Algoriphagus sp. Y33: one gene and its partners. The protein of the gene in region 2 interacts with the protein of the main gene of each other region in a pairwise test. Links are inferred from orthologs where the notes say so. Each region holds a gene or a part of one and is shown on either strand. Other genes may lie near its edges.

Region 1 (4,372 bases), 3.9 Mb from region 2 along the record:
TACCAGGTTGGCTTTGATCACTTCATAGCCATTTGCTTCTAGAATATTGGCGACTGAGAAACCCAAAAAGTTATTTCTCAAGTGGCCTAGATGTAATGGTTTGTTCGTGTTTGGGGAAGAATATTCCACCATCACTTTCTGACCGTTGGCAGGAAGCTGGCCGATGTTTTCATTTGCAAAAAGCTTTTGGAACACATCTACCCAGATCATATTGTTCAGTTCCAGATTCAGAAAACCCTTCACCACATTGAACCCCGATACTTCAGCGACATTTTCTTTGAGGTATTCACCGATCAAAGTGGCGGTAGCTTCCGGAGTTGCCTTCGATACTTTCAGGTAAGGAAAGACAACGAAAGTATAGGTTCCTTCAAATTCCTTCCGCGTAGGAGCGAGACTGATCTGCTCCAACGGCAGGTCGTGATTGAAGATATGCTGAAAGGCAAGCTGAATGCCGTTGTGTATTGATTCTTGTATGTTCATGATAATAATTTTGCCACAAAGAGCGCAAAGGTTCGCAAAGGATTAAAAAGGTCTTGGCCCTTTAGTATTTATAACCCTCTTGATTCCGTATCGCAATTTTGAGACATTAAAGTTTATAATTAAACCTAATTTATAACCTCCAAGCTTTAAATAATTTATTGCTTGGGCCAAATGGACGTCAGATATTTCTTTAACAGACTTCAGTTCGATGACCAACTATTTTTGAACAAGTAGATCGATTTTATAACCGAGGTCAATTGAAATCCCATCAATCGTAATTGGCATTGTCTTTTCAACTTCAACTTGCAAACCTAAGTTTTGAAGTTTTATTGCTAAAACTTTTTTGTAGACATTCTCAAGCAATCCAGGACCTAGTTGCGTATGAACATCAATTGCAACACCCAGAACGATATTGGATAATTCATCTTCATTCAATTCTTTTTTCAGGTCCATCTTTGTGTCACTTTGTGTTCTTTGTGGCTTAAGTTAGAAATTATCTACCAGGCTTTTAGTTGTTGCTTCGAGGACTTCGAAAGCGTTTTCAGCCATCAAATTCTCTGAATCCAGCGTGGGGTTTACTTCCACGATTTCCCAGCAGCAGACGCGTTTGTCCCGTATGAGTTTGACATTTAACTCTATCGCTTCTTGGACTGTCAATCCATCAGGAACAGGTGTGCCCGTACCTACAGAAATAGAACTATCCAGACTGTCCACATCAAATGAAATATAGATTTGATCGCAGTCTTTAAGTGTTTCTAAGGCTTCAGTGGCGATCTGTTCTATTCCCTTTGAGCGAACTTCTTGGGTACTGAAGTTTTTTATTCCGTAATTTTTCATCAAATGATCCTCCGGAGCTTGCGTGTCCCTGACTGTGATGAATACTATATCACTTGGGATGATTTTTGGGAAGTCACCACCGATGGTTTTGATTTTCTTCCAGATCGCCAAAGTCTCCTCGGATGGCTCATTGACCCGGCAGTCCAGGTTGTCCAATTGGGAAACCATCGCCAATGGCATTCCATGCATATTTCCGGAAGGAGTGGTGAAAGGAGTGTGCAAATCAGCATGGGCATCTATCCAGATCACCCCCAGTCGCTTTTCGGGATCGGCAGCTTTGATTCCCATGATAGTTCCTGCGGCGGTGCTGTGATCCCCTGCCAGGACGATAGGGAATTTCTTTTCCATCCTCAGTGATTCTATGGTGGAATACACATTTTTCAACACCTGATATACACCGTCTATGTACTTGGCATGGGGAAAATTATTTCCTTTCCAAAGGTAATTATTGGCATCAGGAACATTAATTGGATCAAACTGGGTGAAGAAATCAGACTTCTTATCCAAACTTGCAATTTTCAATGCGTCAATCCCCATACTTGCTCCCCGGGTGCCGGCAGCTATTTCCGAACGTACTTCTACTAGTTTAATATCTCGCATTTTGGTGGAGTTTTAAAGTTATATTGGGTTGGCTAAAGCGAGGCAAAAGTAGTCAAAAATGCCTAAAATTCATCTGGCGCAAAGTCTTCAGACCTGCCTACCGGTCGGGCAGGCTTGTGCTGATCATATTGCAGTCTCCTGACTGCTTCATAAAACTTTCATAATAAATTCAGCTGAGACCAATTGAAAGGCAGTAATTATTTTGTCCAAGTCGGGAGATTCGAACCGTTACAGTAGTCCATATTTATTGGAAATTCTACTAAGAAAATCAGCGTAGATCTGCGGTGTTTTTCTGCGCTAATCTGCGGAAAATAAAGACAATTCTGTACTCAATTCGTTCACATTGAAAAATACTATCGCAAAATCAATAGTTTTGAAGTTATGCCGAGTTCATCCAAACTTCCCCATGTAGGGACTACAATTTTCACAGTCATGTCGAAGCTTGCAAGTGATAGCAAGGCAATTAATCTCTCGCAGGGATTTCCGGGCTTCGGATGTGATCCGGTATTGCTTGATTTGGTAAATCACTACATGAGAGCAGGTTTCAATCAATACGCCCCTATGGGCGGAGTGCCTTTATTACGTGAGCGGATCGCTGAAAAAACCAAGTTGGTTTATGGGGTTGACTTGAATTCAGAGTCAGAAGTGACTGTAGTCTCAGGCGCTACTGAAGCGCTGTATGCTGCTGTGACCGCGGTGGTGAAGCAGGACGATGAAGTGATCCTCTTAGATCCTGCATATGATTCCTATGCACCTGCGGTGGAGTTGAGTGGAGGAATTCCGGTTTTTGTACCCTTGGAGATGCCTGACTTTTCGGTTAACTGGGAAAGAGTGAAATCGGCTATCTCTGACAAGACACGATTGATCATGGTCAATACACCGCATAATCCGAGCGGCTATGTGTGGACTAGGCAAGATCTGGATACGTTGGCTGACTTGATTCAGGACACCAATATTTTGATAGTAAGTGATGAAGTTTATGAGCACATCACCTTTGACGGGCGGGTACACCATTCTCTTTTGACCCACCCGGCGCTGAGAGAAAGAACGTTTATCTGTGGTTCTTTTGGGAAAACCTTTCATGTGACGGGTTGGAAGATCGGCTATTGTATTGCTCCGCCGAAGCTAACGGAGGAATTCCGTAAGATCCACCAATTTTTGACTTTTAGCACAGCTACACCTTTACAATATGCACTTGCCGATTACTTGTCTGATGCGGGACGCTATTTGACACTTCCGCATTTTTATCAAAAGAAAAGGGATCTTTTCTGCGATGGACTGAAAAATACTCCATTTCAATTCACGCCGGCGCAGGGAAGCTTCTTCCAAATGGTATCCTATGCCCACCTGTCGGACGAATCTGACTATGGCCTTTCTGTGAGGCTAACCAAGGAAATTGGAGTTGCGAGTATTCCGATTTCCGTGTTTTTTTCGGATGGAAGTGACCGTAAAATTCTTCGATTTTGCTTTGCAAAGGATAATTCGGAACTTCATCTGGCACTGGATAGATTACTGAAAGTGAAGTTATAGAGTTGTATATTAAGTGTGTATGTTTGTATTTTATAAAAACCCTATAAAAATTATAGGGAATATAGGATTTTAAGCTATTCTGACTTATTTTTGAGGGTATTTTAACTTCTAAAACTCAAAAAAATGAGTGCATTACAACAGACCAAGGTTTCGTCTTTTGACCAATTACTTAGTTTATCCGTTGGCTTTTCTAAAGTTTCCGTAAATCAGCAGGAGGTCATGAAGATTTTCAACGAAAAATCAGGTATCGTTATGCAGGGGATGTGCAAGTTTGAAGAGTGTTTTGAGGAGCTATATCCACTTTTTAGAGGATTGAGTGAAGGAGGAAAACCGAAAAGTTTGGATTTGGGGTTTTCCCCATCAGACAAGTCTGTTTATTTTCATTATCCTGCGCCAAGTCATCCTGAAGTAACTCTATTCTTCTCCCGATTAGTCTCACTTTTGGAAAAGGAGGTGAAATTTAAAAAAGTGTTGAAAGAGGTAATCGGTAACCGAAGACATTTTAATTCTGAGCAATTTCTGCTTCAGAATGCATTGATGGGTCTGTAGAAAATTAAGAAATCATTACCTTTATCTATTAATGGGACAGTCCTTTGGGATTTGTCCTTTTTTCGTTTGAATTCCCCTGATAAAAAGCAATTTTTGCATGCCTTTAACACCAACTACTCTTGCTAATGAATACCTACAAAGACCTGATTGAGCAGACATTTGATTTTCCTACCAAAGAATTTAAAGTAGAAAACAATGAGCTGCACTTCAATGGAGTGAATATGATGGAGATCATACAGACCTATGGAACTCCACTTAAGCTTTCTTATTTACCTAAAATCTCCGAGAGTATTCAGAATGCCAAGTTGTATTTTAAGAATGCGATGGAACAGCATGACTACAAAGGCAAGTATACATACTGCTATTGCACCAAGTC
Region 2 (7,851 bases):
CCCCAAATGCGGAACCCTTATGATTTGCAAGTCCTTCGAGATCGATGATTTGCTCACCAGCTTCATTGAGTTTTTTTAGTAATCTAGTTTTTCCACTTCCTGTTTTTCCTCCTAAAACAATTAGATTCCAATCTTTTCGGACCAGTTCATAACTGTAGGTCCTATAAGTTTTATAGCCTCCAACAAGGCGGAAGATTTCAAAGCCCACCATGCTTAATAACCAAGAAAGAATATGGCTCCTCATCCCGCCGCGCCAACAATAGATTATTATTTTTTTCTCAGGGAATCGCTTTATAGCGTCTTTTAAAATTAAATGAAATCTTGGACCGACTAACTCAAACCCTTTAATAGTTGCTTCTTCTGGACCTCGTTCTTTATAAAGTGTCCCAACTTGAATTCGCTCATTATTATTAAGGATGGCAATGTTAATGGAGCCTGGTATATGGCTTTGGTCAAACTCTCTTTCGCTGCGCGCATCTATCACAGGAAACTGATTCCGTAAACTCCAAAAATCATCTAAAGAAATTAACTGCTCCGCCATAACGTATGAAGATAAAAAAAGCCGCAAGGAATTCCTTGCGGCTCTGTATGCAATATAGTCAACTCTTAAAGTTGCGCATCTAATTTTTGTGACAAAACAGATTTTGGAACTGCCCCAACCTGCTTGTCCACGATTTCACCACCCTTGAAGAAAAGAAGTGTTGGGATAGATCTGATACCGAAAGCCTGAGCTACAGCTGGATTTGCATCCACATCTACTTTACCTACCACTGCTTTGCCATCGTAATCTCCAGCCAATTCTTCCACTACGGGACCGATCATTTTACAAGGACCACACCATTCTGCCCAGAAATCCACTAGGATTGGTTGTTCGGATTTGATAATTTCTTCAAAGTTTGCGTCAGTAATTTCTATTGCTTTTGCCATTGTATGTTTGGTTTTTAATTTCTGAGATTTCAAATATATGTGCAAAAGCCAATAGCGTATTAATAAGTTCCGAAGGATTTATTTTTTTTGCCTATGGGGCATTGAGGAAAACGATAGAAACTAGCTTATATATTGTACACAATACTATCATTCTTGACGGCGGTCCTTAGTAGATGAATACCAAGTGATATAGAAGAGTATTAGGAATAAGTGCCAAGACTCAAAATATTCTCTGCCTTACATCTAGCTACTAACTAGGGCTAGCTTGAAAATCCCGATTTTGGGATTTTCTGATGCATGGATAAAGACCTATTATGGTCAATAAGCTTGCACTTGCTGAAAAACCGTTCTCAGCAAAAATGGATTAATCATTCAATATGATAGCTTTTGATCTATTATTGGCGTTTTTCAGCATGCCCTAACTACTTGATACTATTCATGAAACTATGTATTCTCTTAAGAAAGTAGAACTTAAGCCGAGAATTCTCCTAAACCACCCGGTAAGCCACCTCAGGTATTTCCTTCAGTTCCTTTATCATTTCTGCACTAGGATCAATTGAGAATCTTTTAGAGAAAAGCTCTAAAGCGATATTTTCCTTACGATCCACTACATCAAAATACAGCTTGGCATCTCCCTTATACTTCTCTGTGATTGCCTGCAGTTTCTCCATCAAATCAAGTGTTAAATCATCCAAGTCAATATTAACCCGAAGACCTTTTACCATTTTGCCACGAATCTCGTCTAGAAGCGTGATGTTGCCGATTTTAAATTCCAGTTCATTTTCTGCCCAGCGCTTGCCTGCTACCGATCCACTGATGAATAAAAACCAACCGGGCATAAAATACTCTTTGAACTTCACGTAATCATCTCCAAACAGAAAGAAGGTAAATGCCCCTTGATAATCTTCCACCGTAAGTGTTCCGAATGGCTTTCCGTTTTTGGTAGTTCTATGGGCAAAACTGGAGACTGAACCTGCCAGTTTGATATCACTTCGGCTTTTTAAGCTTTCCAAGTCATTCAGATCAGGCAAAGAAGCATTGGTAAACGATTCGATTTCCAATCTAAACTGGTCAAGTGGGTGCCCCGATATGTAAAGCCCGACTACTTCCTTTTCAATATTTAATTGTTGCAGTTGGGTGAAAGGTTCCATCGGAGCAATGGTAGGAAGAGGAACTTCCATACTACCTGCTCCCCCACCAAAAAGACTCACCTGATTGCTTTCTTCTTCTTGCTGTACTTTCTGGGCGTACTTGGTTGCCTTCTCGATCAAATTCAAATCCCCATCCGCAGATTCCAAATATTGCCTTCTGTGATGTTGAGGAAAGCAATCAAAACCTCCTGCCATCGCGAGAGCTTCCATGGTTTTCTTGTTCAGGGCTTTGGAACTTACGCGCTTCGCAAAATCGAAAATATTTTTATAAGGTCCGTTTTTTTCACGCTCCACGATGATTGCGTCCACGGCTGCTGAGCCGGCTCCTTTGATCGCGGCCATTCCAAACCGGATTTCTCCCGCAGCATTTACTGTGAATCCATTTTTGGATTCGTTTACATCCGGTCCCAATACGGGGATTCCTGCCCGCTTACATTCCTCCATGAAAAATGTCACCTGAGTGATGTCATTCATGTTATTACTCAGCACCGAAGCAAGGTATTCAGCCGGGTAATGGGCTTTCAAATAGGCCGTCTGATAGGCAATCCACGCATAGCAGGTGGAGTGGGATTTATTAAAGGCATAAGAAGCAAATGCTTCCCAATCAGTCCAGATCTTCGCCAATTTCTTGGCATCATGGCCTTTGGCAGAAGCCTGCTCTACGAACTTTGGCTTCATCTTATCCAGTACATCTTTCTGCTTTTTACCCATTGCCTTACGCAATACATCCGCCTCACCTTTGGTGAAACCGGCGAGTTTTTGCGACAAAAGCATCACTTGCTCTTGGTAAACCGTAATTCCGTAGGTTTCCTCCAAGTATTCCTTCATGTCTTCCAGATCGTATTCGATGGTTTCAGTCCCATGCTTACGCTTAATGAAGGAAGGTATATATGCCAACGGTCCCGGTCGGTAAAGAGCATTCATTGCAATCAAATCCGCAAAAACCGTAGGCTTCAGTTCGCGCATGTATTTCTGCATCCCGGCAGATTCATATTGGAAGATACCTACTGTCTCACCTCGCTGGAAAAGCTCATAAGTCTTCACATCATCAATAGGGAAATGATCTGCGTTTAGCTCGATACCATGCCTTTCCTTTACAATCCGGATTGCGGTTTTTATAAGAGTCAGCGTTTTCAGACCCAAAAAGTCCATTTTAAGCAGACCTGCTGATTCTACCACAGAGTTGTCAAACTGCGTACAAACCATGTCTGAATCCTTGGCCAAGGCTACCGGGACAAAATTGGTAATGTCAGAAGGAGTGATGATCACTCCACAGGCGTGGATACCAAGATTTCGCACAGATCCTTCCAGCATTGTGGCTTGATTGATGGTTTTGGCTGATTCGTCCTGGCCTTTCGAGATTCGGATCAATTCATCAGCTTTTGCAATCATTTCGCCCTGACCTTTCAGTTTGTCCGAAAGTGCAGCTCTATTGCCGGCCAAGCCAAAAAGTGCTTTCAATTTAATATCAGGTACTAAATTGGCCAATCGCCCTGCTTCTGCAAGTGGAAGATTCAATACCCTTGCTGTATCCCGGATGGCTGATTTTGCAGCCATCGTACCGTAAGTAATGATCTGGGCTACCTGATTAGAACCGTACTTTTTGATTACATAATCAATCACGCTTTGACGGCCTTCATCGTCAAAGTCAATATCAATATCGGGTAGTGAAACTCTATCCGGGTTAAGGAATCTCTCAAAAAGGAGATTGTATTCGATTGGATCAATGTTGGTGATACCCGTGCAATAGGCCACGGCAGATCCTGCTGCGGATCCCCGTCCCGGGCCAACCGAAACTCCCATTTTCCTTGCTTCCGCAATGAAATCCTGTACAATCAAGAAGTAACCGGGGTATCCGGTATTTTGGATAGTGGCGAGCTCAAAGTCTAAACGTTCTTCGATTTCGGGAGTGATCTCCTTATAGCGCTTTTTTGCCCCTTCGTAAGTCAAGTGTCTTAAGAAGGCATTTTCCCCACGTTTTCCCCCATCCACATCATCTTCTGCATGTTTGAATTCTTCAGGTATTTCAAATGCAGGAAGAAGCACTTCCCGGGCAAGTTTATAGGTCTCGATTTTCTCAGTGATCTCATTGGTACACTCGATCGCTTCCGGCAGATCCGCGAAGAGTTTTTTCATCTCATCCGGAGTCTTGATGTAAAACTCATCATTTGGGAAGCCGTAGCGGAACTCACGTCCCCGCTTGCCAATGTACTTTTTCGGTTTGTCGTAGAGTTCCCCGTCTTTCACACATAGGAGTACATCATGTGCTTTTGCATCTGGCTTATCAGCATAATAGGCATTGTTTGCGGCGAAATATTTCACATCATATTTTCTGGCAAACTCCAAGAGTACCTCATTTACCTTTTCTTCTTCCGGAACTCCATGTCTGTTTAGCTCTACATAGAAATCCTCTCCAAACTGCTCTTTCCACCACACAAAAGCTTCCTCAGCTTGAGTCTCTCCCACATTCAAAATCAAGAATGGTATCTCTCCCCAAAGTCCGCCGGTCGTAGCGATTAGGTCTCCTTTGTATTGAACCAAGACCTCTTTATCTATTCTCGGTAAATAATAAAATCCCTCAATATTGGCGTAGGAAGCCAATTTCGCCAAGTTGTGGTACCCCGCTTTATTTTTTGCTATTAAGACGGTTTGGTAGCCATCGTCTTTGTTGGATTTATTTTTTCGGTCTCTACATAGATTGAATTCGCACCCCAAAATAGGTTTGATGTCCTTACCGATAGCTTCTTTCACAAAGTGAAAAGCGCCCATCATATTACCATGATCCGTCATCGCAATTGCAGGCATTCCGAGCTCTTTTGCCCGAGCTACCATCGCAGGGATCTCACAAGTAGCCTGAAGTACCGAATATTGGCTGTGGACATGCAGGTGTGTAAATGGAATGTCAGTAAGATCAGAGATATCCGCTTTACCTGCCTGTTTCAGTACATCTTTTGCGGCGGCTTTTTGAGCATCTTTTGCTTGCGCAAAATTAGCTTCCTCCAGCTTTGGAGCTTCGTAGATTACTTCAGGGATTGTAATTCCAGCCTCGGGTGCTTGTACTCCTTGGGCGATCAATCCAAAGAAACAGCGGGCTGTAGCATCCACATCATAAGCCGCATCGTGGGCGTCACCAAAGCCTTTGCCAAAAAGTTTTTGGTGCAACTCCGTTAGTGTAGGCCATTTGAATTTGCCGCCCCGACCGCCAGGTAGTGCGCAAAACTCCGTAGAGATATCTTTTGTGTCCAGCTGTTTTGCCGTCAGCGGCATAGTAGCTTCCGCCCGGTAATATTCCGAGCCTACTACATTGACATCAAACTCGACATTGTGTCCCACCAAATAGTTGGCTTGCTTCACATCTCCTTCAAAGATTCCAAGGATTTGCTTCAGGTCATGGCCTTCGGCTAAAGCACGCTTGGTCGAAATCCCGTGCACTTTCTCCGCATTGTAGGGAATGGTAAAGCCTTCGGGCTTGATGATGTAGTTGTGATTCGAAATCAGATTCCCTTTAGCATCGTGCAGTTGCCATGCGAGTTGGACTAGCCTTGGCCAGTTGTCCACATCGGACATGGGGGCATTGTAATCGCGGGGAAGACCTGTGGTTTCGGTGTCAAAAATTAAATACATACAGCTTGGGGAATTGAGACTTCAAATTAGGGCTAATCTCTGAAAGGAGACAAGTGGAGTGGGGGTAATTGTCGGGGAATTTTTATCCGAGTCGAATTTAACCACTGTGTACACAGAAGGCACAGCTTAATCACGATTTTCTTGCTATCTCTAAAAGCTGGACTTGGCGAGCCTTTTCACCACTGCCTTCCTGGCACCTAGCTTGAATTACAAGTCATGGGTATCACGTTGGGACTTTTAATCTCTGAGGAGGTAGATTGGTTTTCAGGTGAAAATGAAGATTAGGAGAATTCCGGAAAATCTTTCCATGAAATCACGTTTCCATAAGATCTTTTTTGGTTCAGACTTCCAGCATTCACCAGTCCTTTTGAGTATATAGGAATGGTAGAAATCGATTCGAACTTCGCCAAGCTTTTGAAGTTTTCTGTTAGGACTGTCTTGCTGGCTTTGATTTCATAAATGTCCAGGCTAAGCCCTTGATCTAGCAGTAGATCTACTTCATTGCCATGGTTGTCCCTCCAAAACCATGGACTTTGATTTTGATAACTATGATGCATTTGCTTGAAGAATTCTGCTACTATCATATTTTCAAATAACGCCCCTTTGACGGGGTGGGTAAGTAACGTTTCTCTCTTGGTGATCTTGAGTAAGTGGCACAATAGCCCAGTGTCGTAAAAATAGAGTTTGGGTGTCTTTACCACCCGTTTGCTGAAATTCTTATGAAAGGGATACAATTGAAATGTGATGTAACTGGATTCCAGGGCAGAGAGCCAGGATTTGGCTGTGGGCTGGGTGATCCCCGCTTCGTTTGCTAAGGCACTTAGATTTAATAGTTGACCTGCCCGAGTGGCGCATAGCCCCAAGAAGTTTTGAAACTGCCTCAGGTCCTTTACGACCATTAGTTCAGTGATATCGCGGTTAACGTATGTCTGGACATAATTCGGGTAGAATACACTGGACGAAATCTTTCGATCATACATAGCTGGATAAAACCCATGAATCAATTGACTAAAAGGGTCGTCTGCTAATAAGTCCGATGCTTCTAACTCTTTGATATCTAGAGGTAAAAGCTTAAATATAGCCACTCTTCCCGCCAGACTTTGAGTGATTCGCTCCATCAGGTGAAAATTTTGCGAACCGGAAAGAATAAAACCTCCCATTTTGTCAGATCTGTTATCCACGATGGTCTGCAGGTAGGAAAAAATTGCCGGAGCCTGTTGCACTTCGTCAAAAACAACCTGATCATCATATTCGTTGAGAAATCCATTCGGGTCTTTCAGAGCAAAGTCCCGGTTGTCTGGATTTTCGAGACTGACATAGCGATAGTCAGGGAAGAGGGTACGTAAAAGCGTTGTCTTTCCTGACTGTCGTGGGCCGGTGATTGCAAGTATGGGGTATTTATTTTGATATTCCCGTACTGCGCTGTATATCCGTCGATTAATAACGTTCATTTGCTACAAATTAACGTCTAATTTTGAAATTGCACAAGTTGTATTTTGAAATTGTACATGTTTCATTTTGAAATTGTACAGACTTGATTTCAAATTTGTACAGTTTAGCTAGTGAAATGGGGTTTTATTCTTACCGCCTATTTCTAAAAGGATTTCGCTGCTAACCATAAAGTCGCCTTTCGAAGGGTGTGTGACATTCATGTCCGCATTTTGAAGTTGACTTTAGCCGAAAGAGTTCTCTCGAAATCCAATTGAATTCCCGGAAGTAAGTTTTGATATCTACGAATGAGTTGCTGCATTGTACTTTCGAAGATGCATATATTTTAATTTATTGTATCTTCTAAGGTACAAATTGAGAGGTTTTGTGTATCTCAAGAGGTACAGGAATTTATCTCTTATCCTCCCAAGGCATATAAATCACCTTTTTGGTTTCAAAAAACTCTTCTTTGAAGTAGTCTTCGAGATGGTAAACGACATAGGACTTGCCCAATTCCTCCATTTCTTCATCGACTTCACCGCCTTTGAGATAAAGGATGCCATTGGGATACTCATTGATGTCTTCTTTACGGATTTTGTTTTTCACCCATGGATAAAAATTAGCCATACGGGTCACAGCCCTACTGATCACAAAGTCGTATTTGCGAATTAGCTGCTCAGCTCTTGCTTGCTGGGCTTCCACGTTGGAAAGTTTCAACTGC
Region 3 (4,377 bases), 1.4 Mb from region 2 along the record:
CTTCCTTGGTAAGGACGATTTTTTCAGAATCGATGTCAAGACCCAATTTTTTGTTGATTCTATATCGCCCAACTTCACCTAGATCATAACGCTTGTCAGAGAAGAATAAACTGTGAATCACCTCACGGGCCGTAGACTCATCCGGTGCTTCCGTATTTCTCAACTGACGGTAGATAACTTCCACAGCCTCTTTCTCAGAGTTGGAGCTATCTTTCTGTAATGTATTATAGATGATAGAGTAATCAGCCACGTTCACATCTTCTCTATGGAGAATGATGCTTTTAGAGCCTGAGTCCAAAATCATTTCAATGTCTTCGTCTGTAAGTACGGTATCACGCTCAAGCAATACCTCATTTCGATCGATGGAAACCACTTCACCGGTGTCTTCATCCACGAAATCCTCTACCCAAGTTCTTAGAACCCTTGCAGCAAGCTTACGCCCAGCCACTTTCTTCATTGCTGTCTTTGTAGCATTGACTTCCTCAGATAGACCAAACAAATCAAGAATATCTTTGTCAGAGCCATAGCCAATGGATCTTAGCAAGGTTGTTACAGGGAACTTCTTCTTTCGATCGATGTACGCATACATGACATTGTTGATGTCAGTAGCAAATTCAATCCATGACCCTTTGAAAGGTATAATCCTGGCAGAGTAAAGTTTCGTGCCATTTGTGTGTTTGCTTTGGGCAAAGAACACACCCGGAGAACGGTGAAGTTGTGAAACGATAACTCGTTCTGCACCATTAATTACAAATGACCCCTTCTCGGTCATATACGGAAGATTACCTAAGAATACTTCTTGCTCAATCGTTTCGAAATCTTCATTATCCTCATCATGGCAAAGTAATCTTAACTTTGCTTTCAACGGTACAGAGTAGGTCAAGCCGCGGTCAATGCACTCGCTCACAGAATATTTCGGTGGGTCTACTGCATAATCAATAAATTCAAGCGTGAAATTCTCTCTTGAATCACTGATTGGGAAGTTTTCTGCGAATACTTTAAATAAACCGTCTGCCCGGCGTTTTTCTGCTGGCGTATCCAATTGGAAAAAGTCTTTAAAAGACTGCAACTGAATATCGAGGAAATCCGGATAGCTTTTGACCACCTTAATGGAGGAGAAACTTTTCCTTTCGGTTTGATTCTTGATAGCCAAGGTAGTGTATGTTTATGGTGAAATGTTATTATCGAAATTGTTCTATTTCCGATTAGAATAATGCAATTTTGAACCTGTGCATAAACAGGAAAAGACCTGACTAAAATAGTCAGGTCTTAGGTCTGAACCCCAACCTAATAGTTGCGGTTCAGCAAATTATTTGATCTCTACTTCAGCACCGGCTTCTTCCAAAGACTTCTTCAAGCCTTCAGCTTCGTCTTTAGCTACGCCTTCTTTCAATGCTTTAGGAGCAGAGTCAACTAGTTCTTTAGCCTCTTTAAGACCAAGACCTGTCAATTCTTTTACAAGCTTAACAACTGCCAGCTTTGATCCACCGGCAGCTTTCAAGATCACGTCAAAAGTCGTTTTCTCCTCTTCAGCTGCAGCTTCACCGGCACCAGCGCCACCAGCTACAACTACTGCACCTGCAGCAGCTGGCTCGATGCCATACTGATCCTTAAGTATATCTGTCAATTCTTTAACCTCTTTTACAGTCAAGTTTACCAACTGATCTGCAAGTTGCGTAAGATCTGCCATTGTATTTGAAATTTAATATTTATTTGAATGATTTTTTTTAACTTATTTTTCTTCTCTATCAGCAAGCGTCTTAAGCACACCAGTAATATTGTTCTGGCCACTTTGCAATGCTGAGATAAGATTCATCGCAGGAGACTGTAGCAAGCTGATTAGATCGCCCAACAATTCTTCCCTTGACTTCAACTTAGATAACATCTCTAGGTTCTCTTCACCGATGAAAATATCTGCATCGATAGAGGCGCCTTTGAATGCTGGCTTAGTTGCTTTTTTACCTAATTTTTTTCTGAAATCCAGCAATACATTTGCTGGAAGATTACTCGTCTCTTTTGAGAATATAATTCCGGAGAATCCTTTCAATGCTTTATCTGACAACTCCGTAAAGTCGGCATCTAAATTTTCCAATGCTTTCGTCACCAAGGTGTTTTTGTACACTTTGTACTCCACTCCTTTTTCGTAACAAGCTCTTCTGAATGCATTCACTTGTGCTACAGAAAATCCTGAAGCATCAGTGATATAGAAGAAAGGGTTTTCTTTAAATTTCTCAGTAAGACCGTCGATTATTACTTTTTTTTCGTCTCTAGTCATGATTAAATTCCTTGAATGCTACCCTTGTCCACTGCAATCCCAGGAGACATCGTACTGGATAAATGAATACTCTTGAAATACGTTCCTTTAGAAGATGATGGCTTCAGCTTAGAAATAGTAAGGATAAGTTCTTTAACATTTTCTTCGATCTGCGCAGCAGTGAAGGATGCTTTACCTATACCCGCGTGAATAATCCCAAATTTATCTACTTTGAAATCGATTTTACCCGCTTTTACTTCTCTTACCGCCTTAGCTACATCCAGAGTAACAGTTCCTGATTTAGGGTTTGGCATAAGACCTCTTGGTCCTAATACTCTACCCAATCTACCTACTTTCGCCATTACGTTAGGCATAGTGATGATGACATCAATGTCAGTCCATCCGCCTTCGATTTTAGCTATATAGTCGTCCAAGCCTGCGTAATCTGCACCTGCTTCGGTTGCTTCTGCTACTTTGTCAGGAGTACAAAGAACCAATACTTTGATGTCTTTGCCTGTACCATGAGGAAGCGCAACTACGCCTCTTACCATTTGATCAGCTTTACGTGGATCCACACCCAGACGGATGTCAAGATCTACAGAAGCGTCAAACTTCGTCATAGTAATATCCTTCACGATAGTAGAAGCTGCCTCCAGGGAGTACACTTGGCTTGGGTCGTACTTAGAAAGAGCTTCTTTTTGCTTTTTTGTTAACTTAGCCATTGTTTTTTATTTATACTTCCCAAGGGGCTTTACCAGATACTGTGATTCCCATGCTTCGTGCTGTGCCAGCCACCATTTTCATAGCCGACTCCACTTTGAAAGCATTAAGGTCAGGCATTTTAACCTCCGCTATTTCCTTAACCTGATCCCAGGTCACCGATCCTACCTTCTTACGGTTTGGCTCGGCAGATCCGCTTTTAATTTTCGCAGCCTCTAGCAACAAATTTGCCGCAGGAGGTGTTTTTACTACGAAGTCAAAAGACTTATCTGAATAGATCGTAATCAATACAGGAAGCACTTGGCCCATTTTATCCTGGGTACGTGCATTGTACTGCTTACAGAACTCCATAATGTTCAGACCCTTGGAACCAAGAGCCGGACCTACTGGAGGCGACGGGTTTGCCTGGCCACCTTTCACTTGTAGTTTTAAATAACCAGTGATTTCCTTAGCCATTGCTTAGTCTTGTTTTTCTACTTGTATAAAGTTTAATTCAACAGGAGTATTTCGGCCGAAAATCTTAACCATAACATTAAGTTTTTTCTTCTCCTCAAATATCTCCTCTATAGTTCCGGTAAATCCACTGAAAGGACCGTCCATTACTTTGACAGTCTCTCCGACTATAAATGGTGTATCCAGTTTCTCTGCGAACTCGTCAATCTCTTCCACCTTACCTAAGATACGGTTGATTTCTGACTGACGAAGTGGCTCAGGGGTTTTGGAAGCCCCGCCTGAGTTAGATCCTAAGAAACCGATTACTCCCGGAATACTTGTAATTACGTGATTGGCCTCACCATTGGAGAGATCTGCATTAACTAAAACATATCCGGGAAAGAAGTTTCTCTCTCGGACACGCTTTTTACCGTTACGCATCTCATATACTTTCTCGGAGGGTATTAAGACTTCAGGAATAAAATCCCCAATATCCTGTCTGGTAATTTCATTATCCAAATAGGTCTTAGTTTTTTTCTCCTGTCCCGCTACTACTCTGAGTACGTACCATTTATGTTCAGCCATTCTGTAATGTCAATTCAATTAGAATAAATCATAAAACCATGTCATGATGTTTTCAAATCCCAGATCCACCACCCCTATAAATAGGGCAAAGATCAAGGAAGCGACCAACACCAATACTGCACTGTTTTGAAGAAAAGAGAATTTTGGCCAAGTGACCTTATTCTTCATTTCATCATATGATTCCAGGACAAAGTTTTTTAGATTCATAGTGTACTTAACTTACTGGCACGGGCAGAGAGATTCGAACTCCCATCAACGGTTTTGGAGACCGCTATTCTGCCGTTGAACTATGCCCGTGTAAATGAACGTCCCGCTAAAGGGAACGCAAAATTAGGTATTGATTACTAAAGAAACAAATGCGATCCCAAAATAATTTGAGATCGCAT

The links. Proteins that work in one complex are often made in the same cells at the same time.
Region 1: the proteins of dnaE (region 2) and ID165_RS08960 interact in binary tests that used the Escherichia coli proteins (3 or more experiments, as listed by UniProt). The link is inferred for Algoriphagus sp. Y33 from one-to-one orthologs.
Region 3: the proteins of dnaE (region 2) and rplL interact in binary tests that used the Escherichia coli proteins (3 or more experiments, as listed by UniProt). The link is inferred for Algoriphagus sp. Y33 from one-to-one orthologs.

Annotation. Positions count from the first base shown.
Region 1 is NZ_CP061947.1:2,205,002-2,209,373, reverse strand. The notes cover bases 1,507-4,372. They hold ID165_RS08960 (methionine aminotransferase), read left to right. Parts: upstream 1,507-2,298; coding sequence 2,299-3,447; downstream 3,448-4,372. Other genes in these bases: ID165_RS08950 (arginine decarboxylase), read left to right, coding at 4,122-4,372; ID165_RS08955 (hypothetical protein), read left to right, coding at 3,571-3,996; ID165_RS08965 (arginase), read right to left, coding at 1,507-1,917. Outside these bases: argS (arginine--tRNA ligase), read right to left, coding at 1-480; more of ID165_RS08965, read right to left, coding at 967-1,506. UniProt on the Escherichia coli protein: Shows aminotransferase activity with methionine and histidine as substrates, and to a lesser extent also with phenylalanine.
Region 2 is NZ_CP061947.1:6,100,732-6,108,582, forward strand. The notes cover bases 1,216-6,054. They hold dnaE (DNA polymerase III subunit alpha), read right to left. Parts: upstream 5,703-6,054; coding sequence 1,416-5,702; downstream 1,216-1,415. Other genes in these bases: ID165_RS25170 (ATP-binding protein), read right to left, coding at 5,984-6,054. In the rest of the region: tRNA 2-selenouridine(34) synthase MnmH, read right to left, coding at 1-541; trxA (thioredoxin), read right to left, coding at 607-927; more of ID165_RS25170, read right to left, coding at 6,055-7,153; 16S rRNA (guanine(527)-N(7))-methyltransferase RsmG, read right to left, coding at 7,542-7,851. UniProt on the Escherichia coli protein: DNA polymerase III is a complex, multichain enzyme responsible for most of the replicative synthesis in bacteria. This DNA polymerase also exhibits 3' to 5' exonuclease activity. The alpha chain is the DNA polymerase catalytic subunit.
Region 3 is NZ_CP061947.1:4,666,853-4,671,229, forward strand. The notes cover bases 1-2,871. They hold rplL (50S ribosomal protein L7/L12), read right to left. Parts: upstream 1,691-2,871; coding sequence 1,310-1,690; downstream 1-1,309. Other genes in these bases: rpoB (DNA-directed RNA polymerase subunit beta), read right to left, coding at 1-1,153; rplJ (50S ribosomal protein L10), read right to left, coding at 1,733-2,275; rplA (50S ribosomal protein L1), read right to left, coding at 2,278-2,871. Also shown: more of rplA, read right to left, coding at 2,872-2,976; rplK (50S ribosomal protein L11), read right to left, coding at 2,987-3,430; transcription termination/antitermination protein NusG, read right to left, coding at 3,434-3,991; preprotein translocase subunit SecE, read right to left, coding at 4,010-4,198. UniProt on the Escherichia coli protein: The binding site for several of the GTPase factors involved in protein synthesis (IF-2, EF-Tu, EF-G and RF3). Is thus essential for accurate translation.